DNA from 3 places in the Desulfallas thermosapovorans DSM 6562 genome. Region 3 is predicted to be linked to each of the others. Evidence: predicted binding sites of a transcription regulator. Region 3 holds the regulator's gene; each other region holds the start of a gene.
What was found. Region 3 encodes HrcA, which represses chaperone genes, less so after heat shock. Its sites were predicted from a motif close to TGTTAGCACTCNNNNNNNNNGAGTGCTAACA; they were not measured.
Positions count from the first base shown of each region.

Region 1: a site for HrcA is predicted at 2,960-2,990, ahead of groES (co-chaperone GroES). Genes of this name have one in related genera too.
Region 2: a site for HrcA is predicted at 3,525-3,555, ahead of htpG (molecular chaperone HtpG). Genes of this name have one in related genera too.

Region 1 is NZ_VNHM01000012.1:83,017-89,239, forward strand. Features, by position in the region: gene cysK (cysteine synthase A) at 1-779, opposite strand, end outside; gene groL (chaperonin GroEL) at 935-2,572, opposite strand; gene groES (co-chaperone GroES) at 2,625-2,909, opposite strand; gene LX24_RS11005 (MogA/MoaB family molybdenum cofactor biosynthesis protein) at 3,296-3,787, opposite strand; gene fdhD (formate dehydrogenase accessory sulfurtransferase FdhD) at 3,961-4,737, shown strand; gene LX24_RS11015 (molybdopterin biosynthesis protein) at 4,888-6,223, opposite strand, start outside.
Region 2 is NZ_VNHM01000008.1:38,085-44,307, reverse strand. Features, by position in the region: gene uppS (polyprenyl diphosphate synthase) at 88-771, opposite strand; gene LX24_RS08235 (DUF3231 family protein) at 922-1,443, shown strand; gene htpG (molecular chaperone HtpG) at 1,589-3,475, opposite strand; gene LX24_RS08225 (hypothetical protein) at 3,883-4,020, shown strand; gene LX24_RS15365 (TerD family protein) at 4,078-5,472, opposite strand; gene LX24_RS08215 (TIGR00266 family protein) at 5,586-6,223, opposite strand, start outside.
Region 3 is NZ_VNHM01000002.1:62,939-69,161, reverse strand. Features, by position in the region: gene dnaK (molecular chaperone DnaK) at 1-719, opposite strand, end outside; gene grpE (nucleotide exchange factor GrpE) at 751-1,458, opposite strand; gene hrcA (heat-inducible transcriptional repressor HrcA) at 1,518-2,564, opposite strand; gene hemW (radical SAM family heme chaperone HemW) at 2,638-3,837, opposite strand; gene LX24_RS02125 (hypothetical protein) at 3,852-4,085, opposite strand; gene lepA (translation elongation factor 4) at 4,098-5,912, opposite strand; gene LX24_RS02115 (ComEC/Rec2 family competence protein) at 6,039-6,223, opposite strand, start outside.

The DNA.
Region 1 (6,223 bases), on a different contig from region 3:
CGGCCCAGGCTGCGAGCGGCCTCCATGGCCTCATCACCTGTCACTTTGATAATTTCATCCAGTATGCCCACATTAAGTACCCGGGGCACAAAACCCGCCCCGATACCCTGGATCTTATGGGGCCCGGGTTTACCGCCGGACAGCACGGGCGATTCGGCGGGCTCCACCGCCACCACCTTGAGGGCGGGGTTTCTTTGCTTCAATGTTTCTCCGATACCCGTTATAGTACCACCGGTACCCACCGCTGACACCAGCACATCCACATGCCCGGCGGTATCCCGCCAGATTTCCTCTGCCGTGGTGGCCCGGTGCGCTTCGGGATTGGCCGGGTTATCAAACTGGGCAGGCATGAATGAGCCGGGGATTTGTTCCACCAGTTCGGCGGCCCGGGCAATAGCACCGGACATACCCGCTGCCCCAGGGGTAAGTACCACCTCGGCCCCCAGCGCCCGGAGCAGTTTTTGTCGCTCCACGCTCATGGTTTCCGGCATGCAGAGGATACAGCGGTAGCCCCGGGCGGTGCAAACCATGGCCAAGCCGATACCGGTATTACCGCTGGTGGGTTCGATTACCACGTTACCCTTATCGTCACCCAGCATGCCCTTCTTTTCCGCCTGTTCAATCATGGCCAGCGCCACCCTGTCTTTAATGCTGCCGCCGGGATTAAAATATTCCAGTTTGGCCAGTATCCGGCCGGGTAACCCGCCGCCAAAGCGCCTCAGTTCGTAAAGGGGTGTGTTACCGATTAAATGTTTGATATCATGGGCAAACGGCATCATAATCACATCCACAACCTTAATTTTACAGATACTATTTAACTTTATCATCACCGGCGGCGCTTGTCAATTAAGGGCGCAAACGCCAGGTATGCCATGGCGGCTTGTTTAGCTACACAAAAAAAGACCCCCGTAAAAACAGGGGTCTTTCGTATTTATTACATCATTCCGCCCATTCCGCCCATGCCGCCCATTCCCGGAGGCATGCCGCCCTTGTTTTCTTCGGGCTTTTCCGCCACCAGTGTCTCGGTGGTCAAAATCATAGAGGCAATGCTGGCTGCGTTTTGCAGTGCAGAGCGGGTTACTTTGGCCGGGTCAACGATACCGGAGTCAATCATATTCACATATTCACCGGTGAGGGCGTTGAAGCCCACGCCGGGCTCGGCAGCCCGAACTTTTTCCACAACAACGGAACCTTCCATACCAGCGTTATTGGCAATCTGGCGCAGAGGCTCTTCCAGGGCCCGGCGGACAATGTCCACACCCACTTTTTCGTCCATGGTATCAGAAGTCAGATCGTTCAGCTCATTAATAGCCTGCACGTAAGCCACGCCACCGCCGGAAACAATGCCTTCCTCCACAGCAGCGCGAGTAGCGTTCAGGGCATCCTCAATGCGCAGCTTCTTCTCCTTCATTTCGGTTTCGGTGGCGGCACCCACCTGGATGACGGCCACACCACCGGCCAGTTTGGCCAGGCGCTCTTGCAGTTTCTCCCGGTCAAAGTCGGAAGTGGTTTCTTCAATTTGTTTCTTAATCTGGGACACCCGGGCGGTAATATCTTCGGCCTTGCCGGCACCACCCACGATAATGGTTTCTTCTTTCTTAACGCGTACCTTTGAAGCACGGCCCAGCATGGAGATATCGGCTTTATCCAGCTTTAATCCCACTTCTTCAGATATCTTGGTACCACCGGTAAGAATGGCGATATCATCCAGCATGGCCTTGCGGCGATCGCCAAAGCCGGGGGCTTTCACGGCTACGCAAGTGAAAGTACCGCGCAGTTTGTTCAGTACTAAAGTTGCCAGGGCTTCTCCTTCAACGTCCTCGGCAATGATGAGCAAAGCTTTACCGGACTGCACCACTTTTTCCAGTACCGGAAGGATATCAGCCACCGCAGAAATCTTACGGTCGGTGATTAGGATATAGGGATCGTCCAGGTTGGCTTCCATTTTATCGGTGTCGGTAATCATGTACGGGGATATGTAACCCCGGTCGAAGTTCATACCTTCCACAACTTCCAAAGTGGTACCGATACCCTTGGACTCTTCAACTGTGATTACACCGTCTTTGCCCACCTTTTCCATCGCGTCTGCAATCAGGTTGCCGATGGAATCATCGTTGGCGGAAATTGATGCCACCTGGGCAATGGCAGCTTTGCTTTCCACAGTTTTAGCGGTACCTTTAATGGCATCCACAGTTTTTTCAACGGCCTTTTCAATACCCCGCTTGATTATCATGGGGTTGGCACCGGCAGCTACGTTTTTCAGACCTTCCCGTACCAGAGCCTGGGCCAGCAGGGTGGCAGTGGTGGTACCGTCACCGGCCACGTCGTTGGTCTTGGTAGCCACTTCCTTAACCAGCTGAGCACCCATATTCTCAAAGGGATCTTCCAGTTCAATTTCCCTGGCAATGGTTACACCATCGTTGGTAATCATGGGAGAACCGAATTTTTTCTCCAAAACTACATTACGGCCTTTGGGACCCAGAGTAACCTTAACCGCTTCAGCCAGCGCGTTTACGCCCCTTTCCAGTGCTTTGCGGGCATCTTCGCGGAAAATAATTTCTTTACCTGCCACTTTAACTTACCTCCTCCAATGGGTATATATCATCATGTAAAAATCTTTAAAACTACTCAATTACGCCAAGAATATCCATTTCCCGTAAAATCAGGTATTCGACACCATCCATTTTGATCTCATTGCCGGCATACTTGGAGAATAACACCTTGTCACCGGCTTTGAGATCGATGGCCACCCGCTGCCCGTTATCCAGCAAACGACCGGAACCCACGGCCACTACTTCACCTTGCTGTGGCTTTTCCTTGGCCGTATCCGGCAGCACAATACCGCTTTTAGTTACTTCTTCGCTGGGCAGAGGCTTGACAACTACCCGATCGCCTAATGGTCTAATCACAAAAACCCCTCCTTAGAATATTTGTTAAGGTTTTGAGTGGTTTTATTTATTGTTAGCACTCATTTAAACCGAGTGCTAATACCCAAGTAATATAATATAGAACGAGCCAGCCAAAAGCAAGTATTTTTTAACAAGAAATTACCCTTATTTTTTATAAAAAGGACAATTTATTTAATATTGCTCAGGCTTTCTCCTTCTATATTGTTATTGGTGCCGTAGTTTAGTTTAACCTTATTTTTCGCTGTGGCGCCAGGCAATGCTTTAAAAATATGTCCTAGCAATATTTTCCCACTATTTTTTGGTTTTATACGGTAATTCTAAAAAATTTATAATTGTCCTTGTTCTACCAGGACAGCCATATTATACCTCGGTTTGCCATATTTAAATCAGGGTTTTCCGCACTCTACAGCCCGTCCCGTGAGTATTTCCAGGCCGTGAGGCAGCGCGGGCAGAACGGCTTCCAAGCACTCCCGCACCCCTTTGGGACTGCCGGGCAAATTAATAATCAGGGTACGGTGCCTGATACCGGCCACCGCCCGGGACAGCATGGCCCGGTTGGTTTTCTTTAAACTTTCCAGGCGCATGGCCTCGGCCAACCCCGGAGCCTCCCGGTGGATTACCGCCCGCGTAGCCTCGGGGGTATTGTCCCGCGGGCCGAAACCTGTGCCCCCCGTAGTTAAAATTAGATCGTGTTGACCGCGGTCAACCAAATCAATTAATGATTCCACAATGGTATCATAATCGTCAGGGATAACCCGGTACCCGGCCACCGTCCAACCCTGCTGCGCCATCAATTCCCTTATCACCCCGGCGCTGCGGTCCTCGCGCTCACCCCTGGCCCCCTTGTCACTCATGGTTAAAATAGCTACATTGAACATTTTTCAAACCCCCTTACCGGTGTTTAGCGTGCCCTTATGTACTTGTGCAGCTTTTGCCGCATTTTTACCGCCATTTGATTTTGTTTAAAGTAAGTATTTTTGGAATAAATATTGCGTTTTTTTTCAATAAAAGTGTACAATTGGAATACTAAGCTACTTTGGAGGGATGATTTTTGACTGGCCAGGTACCTGTAATGCTTGAAAAAGTAGCCGGCCCCGCCCGTACGCGCACAGAGGATGTAGTTGTCCGGGAAACAGCCATAACCCTCTACTTGAATAACACAGAATTGGTAACACTAATCTGCTCCCCCATGGATTTGCAGGAACTGTGCTACGGGTTCCTTTACGCCGAAGGCATGATTGCCAGCGCTGCAGACGTAGCCAGTTTCTCATTTAATGAACAGGACGGCCTGGCCTGGGTGGAAACCCATCGCCAGGTACAGGCCGAAAAGAATTTTTTGAAACGCCATGTGGCCTCCTGCTGCGGCCGGGGGCGGGCTTCCTTTTACTTTGTCAACGATACCGGCATTGTCCCTGTAACGTCCGAGCTGCGCATTTCCACTTCCGCCATTGCCTCCCTCCGGGAGCAAGTGGAGCACCGCTCTGCATTGTTTGCCAGTACCGGGGGCGTACACGGGGCCGCCCTCAGCGATGGTAAACAAATTCTTTGTTTTTTTGAAGATGTAGGCCGCCACAATGCGCTGGATAAAGTCACAGGATGGTGCCTGCTGGGAGGTGTAGCCACCCGGGATAAAATGCTTCTTTTTTCCGGACGAATTTCTTCGGAAATACTTGTTAAATCCGCCCGCCTGGGTGTACCCGTGATTGTATCCCGCTCCGCCCCCACCGACCTGGCACTGGAGCTGGCCAACCAGCTGGATGTTACAGTAGTGGGCTTTGCTAGAGGCAACCGAATGAATATTTACACCCGGGGCGAGCGAATCGTTTAGAAAGCCAGTAACTCTTAAGCCAGGAAACCCCGGGTGTCCATCTCTAACCTTTCAATCTTTCAACACCCGGCACCGGGGCTGGCGGCACCGGGCAGCCGCACCGAAACTGGTGGCACCGGAGGTGGTTGCACGAAACCGGCGGCACCGGAATCAACCCCGGCTGTCGTACATGATTTTACCGCAGTCCCGCAGGTCGTAGCCGCCCAACCCCTGGACTTCCTTCTGAAAGGCCGGTTCAATCATAATCTCCAACAGGCGTTTTATATAAGGTGTATCGTAATAAATGCCCGGAATACATAAATCATAACGTTCCTCCACCACGGGCACAAAGTCCAGTCCCAGGGCCTTGGCAGCTGCCCGGATGCCCATACCGGCATCGGCTGATCCCGAGGCCACCGCTGCGGCCACAGCCATGTGGGTGTATTCTTCACGCTCGTAACCCTTGATGTCATCCGGGTCAATGCCCCGCTCTTTGAGTTTAAAGTCAAATAAAATACGCGTTCCCGCACCCCGTTGCCGGTTAATGTAAGATAGACCCCGGGCCGCCAGATCCTCCACTCCACGAATACCGTGGGGATTGCCCGGTGCCACGATTAACCCCTGCTCCCGGTATACCAGGTTGACCAGCACCACCGGTTGGTCCGCCAACAGCCGTTTAATATAAGATACATTATAATCCCCGGTTTCCTCGTCCAGCAGATGGGTACCGGCACAGTGGGCCTCACCCCGCTTCAAGGCGCTCAAACCACCCAGGCTGCCCACATGGGCCGATGAAAGGGTGGCAAATGGATATTTTTGACGCAGGTGATTGGCCAGCACGTCCAGAGCTATGTCATGGCTACCGATAATCACCGTTGTTTCCCGCACTTCGGCCAGCGGGCGCATTAATTCCACCGTCACAGACTCCCCGGCGTTATAGCCTTCGGAAAGCCTGGGTACCCGCAATATGCCGTCGGCCCTCACCATGGACATAATCACACCGGCCCCCCGGGATATGGCGGTGGCGATAATTTTATCACCCACCTGCCCCAGTTTAACCCGGACGAATTCTTCGGTGCCCATGGGCGATACTATTTTCCGGGATACTATGGCATTGGTTTTCTCCCGGACGGGCGGTACTGCGCCCAATTTACTGTAGATGATGGGCTTAACAAACAACTCGGCCGCCAGCACCGCTGATACCGAGTAACCGGGTACACCAATCACGGGCTTGCCCGCCACCTCCCCAAGCACCACCGGCTTACCGGGCTTAATGGCCACACCATGGGTGAGCACACGTCCCAACTCGCCTATAAGCTCTGCGGTATAATCCTCCCGGCCCGCCGAAGAGCCGGCGTTAATCAGCACCACGTCACATTCCGCAACCGCTTCCTCCAGCCGCTCTTTAAGGGCCTGGTAATCGTCTACGGTAATTTCCCTGCGCTGGGGGGAGCCACCCCATTCAGCCACCATGGCCCCAAGTACCCGGGTGTTGTATTCAATGATG
Region 2 (6,223 bases), on a different contig from region 3:
TGCTTTATATTCCGTAAACAATCTGTGAAACAATACCCAACACTTAAGGATCAGTAGTTAGTTTAAGAAAGTTTAAGCCTGACCCCTTTAACCGCCCAGGGTGATGTCCTGGGTTTCGTACCACCGCAGGGCTTCATAAAAGTGTTCTTTTCGAAAATCAGGCCACATGTCATCCACCACATAAAAATCGGCGTATATCGACTGAACGGGCAAAAAACCGCTGAGCCTGCGCCGTCCTCCCCAGCGGATGATCAAATCGATGCGGGAAACATCACGGGATGCGATGGCTTCCAACACGTTGCGTTTAGTATTTTTAACTCCGCCACCGCCGGTTGGGTCCATATTGTAAAAATGATGCAGGTCCCACCACCACCCGTAATTAACAAGAAAATTAATTTTAATTAAGCCCCGGCCGAAGGTTTTTCTCTGCTTGTATTCCTGGAGTTGCGGGGGGAAAAGGGGGGATTCATAATCCCCAATGACCAAAAGGGAGGCGTCCCGGTTGGCCAGCATGTTTACAGCATCCACGCAGGCCTTCTGGAAAGCCCTGGTCTGCACCGCCGGGCGTTTTGTGTTATCCTGGGTAAAACCATAAAAGGTTAGCTCCGGGATACCCAGTTCCACGCATAATTCATACAGCATTAAACCGGGGTTGAGCCCGTTTTGATAACCATCCTGTTTAGGCAACCCTTTGCTCTGAGCCCACCTTCTGTTTCCGTCCGGTATCACTCCGATGTGTTTGGGCAGTCTTTTGAATCCGGTCTTGGTCATAGGAACCCTCCACGCATGATAAGCATGTTGATATTTTAGGGTTTCCCTTTAACTGGGGTTGTATCCAATTTGCCGGTAGATAAAATATTTCATTTTCATATTCCTAAAATTTTTGGTTAATAATATCCTTATCGGAAAGGAGGAAATCGGGTGGTTCAAATTGGCAATTTCCATATCGGCAAGGCGGAAACGGCACAGCAGCCTGCTTTAGATAACGGGGAAGCATTTTTATTGTGGGATATGCTGGTGTCACGTTACGATATTATTGAAATTACCCAGATATATCAAAACTTCGGTCACGATCCTGATTTTAAAATCCTGTTGCAGAGGGGTTTAACCAAAACTTTAGAAAAAGAAGTTGATATAATGGAAAAGGAGCTGAATCGATACCGTATACCCCTGCCCAACAGGCCCCCCAAGAGCGTCAGGATTCCTGCCGGCACCGGGATACTGGAAGACAGGTTTATGTTTAAACAGATTTTCACGGGAATTCAAGCTTTTTTAGATAATCATGTCAAAACTATCAGATCTATAATAACTAATGATGCATTGAGAGATATTATGATAAATTTTGCTAAAGATGAATTGGACATATTTAATGATATGTGCAAATACGGCAAGCTTAAAGGGTGGCTGGAAGTCCCCCCCCAATTCACGCCAAATTCGCATTAGTACCGCACCAATTATACCTGTTTGCCTATAATAAGCATAATGATAATCGTTATTAGAGCAACCCCACCAGGTGCAAAAACCGGTGGGGTTACTTTTAATAAAAGCCCTTAACTTTTAAATGACTGTTTTGTATAAGCCCGCCCGTTTATTCCCCCAGCGCCCGCTCCAGTATGCGGTACATGCGGTCCACCATTTCCCGGGGGTCGGTGAGCAATCCCGAGGCAATGAGGGCGTTGTCGTAAATTTGTTCCACCGCCAGGGTGGCAAAGTCCTCGTCCTTTCGGCGCAGGGCCTCGAGTTTTTTGATCAGCCTGTGCCCGGGGTTTACCTCCAGTGCCTTTTTGCCATACCCCAGACCGCCCATATCCTTGTGCAGCGCCTGCATCACCCGCTGCATGCTGCTGGTCATGCCATCGTCCATATTGATCAGCACTGCCGGGCTGTCCACCAAACGCTTGGATTCCCTCACTTCACTAACCTTGTCACCCAGGGCCTGCTTGATGAAGGCCAGCAGATTTTTGAGCTCCATTCCCTCCAATTTAGCCTCGCCTGCACCGGTGTCATTGTCTTTATTATCATCCTTTTCTATTTCCGGCAGGTCCAGTTCCGACTGGTCGGCGGAAACCAGTTTCTTGTCTTTATACTGGGCCAGGTTGGTCAGCACAAAATCATCCACGGGCTCGTGGGTATAAATAACTTCCAAATCCCGCGCTTTAAACGCTTCCAGGTAGGGACCGGCTTCGATTATTTCCCGGGTCGGCCCGTTGATATAATAAATGTGCTTCTGTTTTTCCGGCATCCGCCCCAGGTAATCATCCAGGGAAATGTACTTACCGGGTTCGGACTTGGAAGACTCAAAGCGCAGCAGCGGCGCAATGTCTTTACTGTGGGCAAAATCCGAAGCCGCGCCCTCCTTAAGGAAAATACCGAACTTTTTCCAAAACTCGCTGTATTTATCCGGGTCGGACTTGGCCTGCTCGCCCAAAAACTTGAGGAAACGCCCGGTGAGCACCTTGCGCAGCCGGGCCACCAAAGCACTGTCCTGCATGGTTTCCCGGGAAATGTTAATGGGAATGTCCTCGCTGTCCACCACACCCTTGACAAAACGCAGCCACTCGGGCAACAGCCCCTCGGCGTTTTGCTGCAGCATTACCTTGCGGCAATACAGGGAAACCCCGGGCTCGGTCTTGCCGAAACCAAAGCGCTCCAGGTTTTCCTGGGGCACAAACAACAGCGCGTTTATGGCCAGTGGGGCGTCTGCGGAAAAATGCAGCCTGTAAAATGGTTCATCAAAGGCGTTGGCGATAAACTTGTAAAATTCGGTATATTCCTCGTCCTTGATTTCATTTTTATTGCGTACCCAGATGGCCTGTACCGTGTTGATTTTTTCGCCCCCCATAATAATGGGAAAGGGTACAAAATTGGAGTAGCGCTTAATAATACGCTTTATGGTGTCGGGAGAAGCAAATTCCCCGGCATCGTCCTTTAATTCCAGTATAATTTTGGTACCCCGGGTGAGATCCTGAACCTGTTCGATGGAATAACTGCCCAGCCCGTCGGAAACCCACTGGCAGCCCTCAGCACCGGGCGCAAAGGAGCGGGTTAATACCCGTACCTTTTTAGCCACCATGAACGCCGAGTAAAAACCCACCCCAAACTGGCCGATTAAATTCAAATCCTTTTTGTCCGCTTCGGCCAGCTGCTGCAAGAATGCTTTGGAGCCCGACCGGGCAATGGTTCCCAGGTTTTCCACCAGCTCGTCCATGGTCATACCGATACCCGTGTCGCTGATGGTCAGCGTTTTATCCTGCTCGTTTACTTCTATGGTTATTTCCAGGGGTAAATCAGGATCCGCCACTTCTTTATCGGTAATGGTCCGGTATCTCAATTTTTCCAGCGCATCGGCGGCGTTGGATACCAGCTCCCGTAAAAAAATTTCCCGGTCGGTATAAAGGGAATTAATCACAATATCCAGCAGTTGTTTGACCTCGGCCTGGAATTCCATTGTCTGTTGTTTGCCGGCTTCAGCCATGTATTGAAAACCTCCTTTTGCCTTGTAAGCTGGCATTGAAAAGCCCTTTTGTCAGCACTCATTAGTAGCGAGTGCTAACTCACAAGAAATAGTATTGCAATTAACACAATCATGGCAAATACTATGAGCGGCTGAAATATGCTGCATTATCATTATATTGAGCATTATCTCCATTTATCTTTGATTTATAAAGAAGAATTGGTTCAGGTGGGGTTTTGACCCCACCTGAGCCTTAGCCGCACTTATTTCGATTTTATCGCTGTTTAACTCTCGCGGCGGTTGACGAGATAAACTAAAGAGCATGGCCGGCGCAACCATGCTCTTGGCATAATTTAAGTGTTGTTTCCTGTCTCACTCTGTCAAGCCATTGCATATAGTAAGATAAATTTACGAGACAGGTGATCGCTATGACCGAAATCATTTGCACCGCATTGTTAACCGCACTGGTACTTACCATATCCATTACCCAGCGCATCAAGATTTTTGAGATATTGAAAAACCGCGCCGATTACAGTGCGGATTATATAGATGAGCTTTATAAATAAGAGCTATGGCCATATAAGCACAACCTGTTCAGGAAAAAGGATTTTACCAGCATTTAATTACTTGCGCCCGGCCTTCCAGCGCAATCCCCAGTTATAAGCACTGTCCATTTCCCGGTGGCCCGAGAAATAGCGCACCTGGCGCTCCACGCTTAAGGTTTCATCGTTCACATTTTCAATTAAGGCTATGGCGCACATAATTTTACGCTTGTCATGCTCGTCCAGCCGCACTTCAATATCGGGACCGCCGGGCTGCTTGATGGTCACCACGCCGTCGGCCTGGGCCCAGTTGGGCACTCCCTCGTAAATATAAGCAAAGACAAGAATGCGTTTAAAATCGGCAATATGATCGCCGTTGATCCGCAGGTTTTCACCGCCGGCCACCGCACCTGTACGGTCATCCCCATCGAGGGCAATATAGGGAAAACTGTGATATGAGCCGAAGGAATTACCCAGGGCCTGGATAACACCCTTTTGCCCGTTTTTCATATGGATAAGGCAGCCCAGGTCCAGGTCGACCCCGCCACCGCCGCCGCCAAAGAGCGAGCCCAGTAAACCACCGGATTGTTTTGTTTTTTGCTGGTTCCAGTTCAGGTTGACCAGTATTTCCCCCAGCTTGTTGTTGGCCTTTTTCTCCAGGTTAATTCTGTCGCCTTTTTTCTTGAGCTCAATTTTGCTAAGATTAATCCTCTGCCCGGAGGGTTTGCCGGCCCGGGAACCTGAAGCGGCATGGCTGGCAGTTCCCTCCTGACCGGCCTGGCTGGCCGGTTGTCTGGAGGACGTCCTGGCCGATAGATTAAGCGGCGCCCCGGACGGTGAACCAGATGGCCGGGCCGGACGGACGGAGGGCTGGACGGGCTGGCCGGAACCGGGGCCGGCCGGCCCGCTGTCCGGCTGGTCGGACACCTCGATGCCGAAGCCCCCGCACAGGGCGGCTAATCCACCGTGATACCCCATGGCCACCGGGTTGAACTTCCATTCCCCCTGGTGCCGGTATAATTCGGCCACCACTATGGCGGTTTCGGCGGAGAAGCCTCCATCCATGTTAAACCTGATCAACTCCCGGTTACCGTTACCGGTCACCCTGACGTATGCACCGGGCACCTGTCCAAAGTTGTGGCCCCTTTGGGGACCTTCATAAATAGTGAGGGTAATGGCAATTTTGGCCACATCGGCGGGAACCGCGGGCAGATTAACTTTTATGCACGCTTTATCCGGCACCCGGGCGGTTTCCACAGTTACGGCACCGCTGCGGCCCGTGGGGTTGCCGTAAAATATAAAATCCTCGTCCCCCCGGCATTTGCCGTTGCTTTGCAGCATAAAGGCAGCAGCATCAATTTCAATGGCAGCGGCACCGGTTTCCCAGCCCAGGGCCACCATGACCTCCGCCAGCCCGGGATTGTTTTTGGTAAGATCAGTTTTTTGCCCCCTCTTCACGGTTAACGACAATAACATCACCTCATTTAAAAGTTTTACCGGTTCTTATATCTATACCTGTCACTTATGTCAATTTAGTTTTCCTGCCCGGCAACAAAAAAGGAAACCTTGAGCGGTACTAGGTTGGCATGTTACTTTGAACTCTTGTTAGGTATAAATTGGCGTATCCAGCTGCCAAATCCACGGGGATTCCTGGTTTGGATGATCACCGGGCCCGGCCCCCTGAACCGGCATACCGCCACCTCACCCGAGGTAAAGGTGGATATCCAGCCGCTGGAAGCCTTTTCAATGGAATACTGCATATAATCGGGCCAGGCCACCAGGTGACCGTTGTCCACTATATATTCCTGACCCGCCTCAAGATTAATGACGTGGATACCGCCATAGGTGTTCAGAAATACCATCCCATTGCCGCTAATCTTAACCACAAAGAAACCTTCCCCGGAAAAAATACCCTGGGCCAGGTTTTGCATCTTGGTGGACACCTGTAATTCCGCTGCGCCCGCCAGGAATCCATCCTTTTGTACCAGTAAACTGTAGGACCCGTCCAACTCCACATCAATGATATCTCCGGGTATGGACGGGGCCAGCAGCACTTCCCCGGCTCCCCGGCGGGCGGTCAGAGTCTGGAAGAAAAAACTTTCCCCCGCCAGCATGCGGGATAGGCCGCCCAGCAGTCCCCCGTCCATCTTGCCTTCCACGTCTATGGTATCGGACATGCCCACCATGGCATCTGATTCCGCCTTGATCACTTCGCCCTTCTGGAGGT
Region 3 (6,223 bases):
GCCTTTTCCGCCGCGTCCTTGAGTCGCTGCATAGCCATCCGGTCGCCCTTTAAATCTATACCGGTTTCCTTTTTAAATTCGCTGATCAAGTATTCCACAATGCGCTGGTCAAAATCATCGCCACCCAGCCGGTTGTTACCACTGGTGGCTTTCACCTCAAACACACCGTCGCCCAGTTCCAGGATAGACACGTCAAAGGTGCCCCCGCCCAGGTCAAATACCAGGATGGTTTGCTCGTCACCTTTATCCAAACCGTAGGCCAGTGAAGCCGCCGTAGGCTCATTGATAATCCGCAGCACCTCAAGGCCGGCGATTTTACCGGCATCTTTGGTAGCCTGGCGCTGCGCGTCGGTAAAGTAAGCCGGCACGGTAATAACAGCCTGGCTTACTTTTTCCCCCAGGTAACTTTCAGCGTCCGCTTTCATTTTTTGCAACACCATAGCGGATATTTCCTGGGGGGTATAATCTTTACCATCTATATTTACTGTATAATTGGAGCCCATATGCCTCTTAATAGAGCTTATGGTGCGGTCGGGGTTGCTGACGGCCTGGTTTTTAGCCACCTGGCCCACCAACCGCTCGCCTGTTTTTGAAAATCCCACCACCGAAGGGGTGGTACGCCCGCCTTCAGCATTGGGGATAACCACTGCCTCGCCACCCTCCATGACAGCCATACAGGAGTTGGTGGTGCCCAGGTCTATACCCAGTACTTTAGCCATATTTGTTCGCCTCCTATTGTTTTGCTGTAAATCAGCCTTCGGATTTAGCTACTTTTACCATCGCCGGGCGCAGTAATTTATCCTTCAGGAAGTATCCCCGGCGAAATTCCTCTATTACTGTATTATCATCATACTCATCGGTTATTTCCTGCATAACTGCCTCATGCCGGGTGGGATCAAATTGTTCACCCACTGCGGCAACAGGGGAAAGCCCCTCTTTTTGCAGCACATCCTGCAGTTGCCTGAAGATCATGGCCACTCCCTCGGCCACCTGGACCGGGTTCTCCTCCCTGGCGGCCAGGGCCAGTTCAAAATTATCCAACACGGGCAGCAACGCCTCACATAACGAAGCCGAGGCATACTTAAAGACTTCTTCCCTTTCCCTGGTCGTACGTTTACGATAATTATCAAAATCAGCCTGCAAACGTATCAAACGGTTATAATATTCCTCGGCCCTGGCCTTTTGAGCGGCCAATTCCTCCTGTAGTTGTGATACATCCACCGGTTGACCTGTAGATCCACCCGGCAAATCAATCGGCGGGTCATCCACCGCCCCACCTTCCATCCGGCTTTCAGGCGAGGTTTTGTCAGAGGCGGCACCTTCAGCAGTGTTATCTGCCCGGCAATCCGCCTGAGTCAAGTCATTATTCGAAAGGTCTTTATCAGATACCGCGCCACAGTTGACGTCCGCACATCCGCCAGTTTCTCTGCCGGCTGCGGCACAGTGTACTTTATCCATGCAATCACTCCTTGCCACTACATACAGTAAAGCGGTCCTTTATGTTAATAGTGGTTTTATTATTTGCCTCGCCAGCGCATTAATCTTTCCATGACCAGCGAAAGGTTTTCCGTCATATATTCCACCACAGCAAACGCCCGGGCATAATCCATCCTGGTGGGACCCAAAAGGCCGATACTCCCCACCGGTTTACCTTTCATGCGATATGTGCCCATCACCAAACTGTAATCCCTCAACCGGTCGTCCATTATCTCCTCGCCAATACGTACCGTAACGCCCTCTTCCTGAAAAACATCGGACATGATATTGGCCAGTTCATGTTCATTTTCCAGCAAGCCCAGCAGCACCTTTACCTTTTCTATACTATGGAACTCGGGCTGGTTTAAAATATTGAATAAACTGCCCAGGTATATTTTCTCCCCGGTTTCGAGGGACAAACCCTCCTGGATTACATCCATCGCCATGTTTAGAATATGCTTTTGTTTAGCCAGCTCAAAATAAATCTCTTTAATAAGTGTAAGGCGGATGTTTTCAATTGTTTTGCCCTGTAGTTTATGATTCAATACAGAGGAAATAGTTTCCAGGTCGGCAGCCCTAATACTTTCCGGTATATCAATAATCCGGTGGTGCACAGCACCGGAGTCGGTTACCACCACCACCATGGACTGCCCCTCACCCATATGAACCAGCTGAATGTGCTTGAACCGGCCCCGGCCAAAGTGGGTGGACATAACCACACCGGCATAGTTGGTAATCTGCGATAATAATTGCCCGGCACTCCTGAGCACATGGCCAACTTCCTGCTTCTTGGTCAGGTAACCGTTCAGCAATAGTTTTGCCTCATCAAAATTGAATTCCTCGCGTTTCATCAAATGATCCACGTAATACCTGTATCCCTGGTCGGAAGGAACCCTTCCAGCCGAAGTATGGGGTTGCTCAATATACCCCATCTCCTCCAGATCGGCCATTTCATTGCGAATGGTGGCCGGACTCACCCCCAGTTTATACTTTCGTGCAATGGTTCGTGAGCCCACCGGTTCCGCTGTGGCAATATAATCCTGCACAATGGCCATGAGCACACTTTTTTTCCTGGCGTCAAGGGTCACTTGCCACACCTCCCTTGTTAGCACTCTCCCATATTGAGTGCTAACATCTAATAAAAACATAGCACTAGTGGTTTCATTTGTCAAGAATATTCAGCACAGGGACAAACTCACTCATTACCGCATTGGCCACCGCCAGTCCACCTGCAGTTAAACGCAGGTGTTTACCCTGGAACTCCAACATACCCTTGTTTACCAGTGATTCGGTAAGGCCGGGGTAGATATGATCAATAGGCACGCCAAACCGCTGCTCAAAAAGCTCCAAATCAAGACCGCCGGTCATACGCAATCCCAAAAAAATTGTTTCAAAGATATCGTTCTCCGGGGTAATATCTTCAGTCCAGGCCACAGGTAAACGCCCGGTTTCCAACTTGTCTATGTATTCAGCCAGGCCGGCCTCGTTAGCCATCCGTTTTCCGCCAATACGGGAGTGGGCCGCCGGCCCCAACCCCAGATAGTCCTGGTTATGCCAGTAAACCAGGTTGTGGCGGCATTGCCGGCCGGGCCGGGCAAAGTTTGATATCTCATATTGCCCGAGGCCGGCGGCATTTAACATGTCAATGGCCGCCCGGTACATAGCCAGGCTGGTTTCTTCGGTACAGGGAACCAAAATTCCGCTGTCCACCCGCTCCTTTAAAGGAGTACCCTCTTCCAACTGCAAATCATAGGCGGATACATGCTCGGGCTGCAATATTATCACCTGTTCCAGACAGTAATACCACTGGTCGAGGGTCTGGCCGGGCACCCCGAAAATGAGATCCAGGTTAATATTGGAGAAACCCGCTTCCCTGGCCCACCGTACCGCATCCAATGTTTGTTCGTGGGTGTGTATACGCCCTAGGGTGTCCAGTATATCCCGGGAGCAGGCCTGGGCCCCCAGGCTGAGCCGGTTGACCCCTGCCCGGCGCAAGGCGGAAAGCTTGACGGTGTCCACCGTACCGGGATTGGCCTCAACGGTAAACTCCGTTTCCGGTGATACAATAAAATACACATCTATTAAATTTATTATTTCCAAAAGCATACCCGTTGATAAACAGGTGGGGGTGCCCCCACCGATAAAAACGGTGGACAAATGCCACCGTTTTTCATGCTTATCTCCAGCCAGCAGTTCCATTTCCCGGCGTAAGCCGGTAATATAACGGCGAGCACTGGATTCGTTATATGAATATGAAACAAAGTCGCAATATTGACATTTGCGAACGCAAAAGGGGACATGAATATATAGCGCGGTGGGCGGGCCAAACAGTGGTTTTAAAACATCCTTGGTTTTAACCATCCGGTACTTCCCTGTCAGGCAACGCCTGATGGGCCGATTTTTTGTTTCAGGCGGGCAACCAGTTCGGCCTCGCCCTCGGGATGCTGCAGGCGCTCTTTGACCGCCTTCCAAACTTCGGGGCATTTAGCCCCGGGCAGTTGCATAATTTCCCGCACCGCCCGGTCCACCCGGCGCCGCTCTTCTTTGTTGGAAGGGGTAACGCCCGCCTTTTCCATGATAACGCCCATATGTCGTAAGTAGCAGCTCATTTGTGTCACCCTTTACTTTTTTTCTTCACCAATATTCAGTACCGCCATAAATGCTTCCTGGGGAATCTCCACATTACCCACCTGTTTCATCCGCTTTTTACCTTCTTTTTGTTTTTCCAAGAGCTTGCGTTTACGGGTGATGTCACCCCCGTAACATTTGGCCAGCACGTCTTTGCGACGAGCTCGCACCGTTTCCCGGGCCACCACTTTATTGCCGATGGCGGCCTGGATGGGTATTTCAAACAAGTGGCGGGGTATCAACCCCCGCAGTTTTTCCACCAGTGCCCGGCCACGCTGGTAAGCCTTTTCCTGGTGCACGATAAAGCTTAAAGCATCCAGGGGCTCTCCATTGACCAAAATATCCATTTTAACCAGTTTGGATGGACGGTAACCCGCCCAGTCGTAATCCAGGGAGGCATAGCCCCGGGTACGGGATTTCAACTGGTCGAAAAAGTCAAAAATAATTTCACTCAGGGGCAAATCATATTTTAGCATGACCCGGTTCTGGCTCATATACACCATATCCTTGTAGACCCCCCGGCGTTCCTGGCTTATCTCCATCACCGCCCCCACAAATTCCTGGGGCACCATGATGGTGGCCGCCACAAAGGGTTCTTCCACTGATGCTATTTTACCCGCGGGCGGCATCAGGCTGGGGTTGTCTATTTCCTGTGTTTGGCCGTCCGTTGTGTTGACCCGGTACACCACACTGGGGGCGGTGGTAATGAGGCCCAGGCCGTACTCCCGCTCCAGTCGCTCCTGGATAATCTCCATATGCAGAAGGCCCAAAAAACCGCAACGGAAACCAAACCCCAAAGCTTCGGAAGTTTCAGCTTCGTAAACAAGCGAGGCGTCGTTCAACTTGAGCTTGTCCAGGGCGTCCCGTAAATCACTGTAATCGTTTGATTCGACGGGGTACATCCCGCAATAGACCATGGGCTTGATCTGGCGGTAACCCGGCAAGGGCGCAGCGGCGGGGCGGTTGGCATCCGTAATGGTATCCCCCACCCGGCAATCCCGGGCGTTTTTTATGCTGGCGGCTAAAAAACCCACCTCACCGGCCAGCAGTTCATCAACCGGGGTGGGGCCGGGCTTGAACACCCCTAACTCGTTAACTTCGTATTCTTTCCCGGTGGCCATCATTTTAATGCACATGCCCTTTGCCAGCCGGCCTTCCATCACCCGAAAGTAGGCAATAACCCCTTTATATGAATCATAGTGAGAATCAAAAATCAAGGCCTGCAGTGGTGCTTTGTAGTCACCCCGGGGCGGGGGAATTTTATTTACAATAGCTTCCAGGATTTCGTCAATACCTTGCCCGGTCTTGGCCGAGGCCAGTATAGCGTCCGAAGCGTCAAGACCAATAACTTCTTCTATCTCGTTTCTGACCCTTTCAGGGTCAGCCGCAGGCAAATCTATTTTATTGATCACCGGTACCACTTCCAGGTCGTGGTCGATAGCCAGGTACACGTTGGCCAGTGTCTGGGCCTCGATACCCTGGGCGGCATCCACCACCAACAGTGCCCCCTCGCAGGAAGCCAGGCTGCGGGATACTTCATAGGTAAAGTCAACGTGTCCCGGAGTATCAATAAGGTTAAGGATATATTCCTCCCCGTCCCGGGCCCGGTAAATCAGGCGTACAGCCCGTAGTTTAATGGTAATGCCCCGCTCCCTTTCCAAATCCATATTATCCAGCACCTGCTCGTACATTTCACGCTGAGAAAGTGCACCGGTATATTCCAACAGCCTGTCCGCCAGAGTGGATTTGCCATGATCAATATGGGCAATGATACAAAAATTACGAATCCGATCCTGTCTTATTTCCAACGGTAATTCCTCTCCCCCTTAAAAAGGTCAATTCATGATATTATATCATTTGCCCGCATAGGTGAAAAGAACCATAGCCAGTGTACAACGGGGCTGACCGCTGCCGAAGTTATGTTAAAGTAAACGCTACCCCTTTACAGGTCGAAAGCCGGCGGCCAGAGCCTCTTTTTCTGTTTTAAACCAGCGTTCCGGCTTAACGCTGTCGTAATAGGGGCTGTCCGGCATATGGTATATTTTTTCCCCTTTGCTGTTTATATTTCCTTTAATCAGACCACGGCCGCCGTCATCAACATATACACGCTCGTTATTTG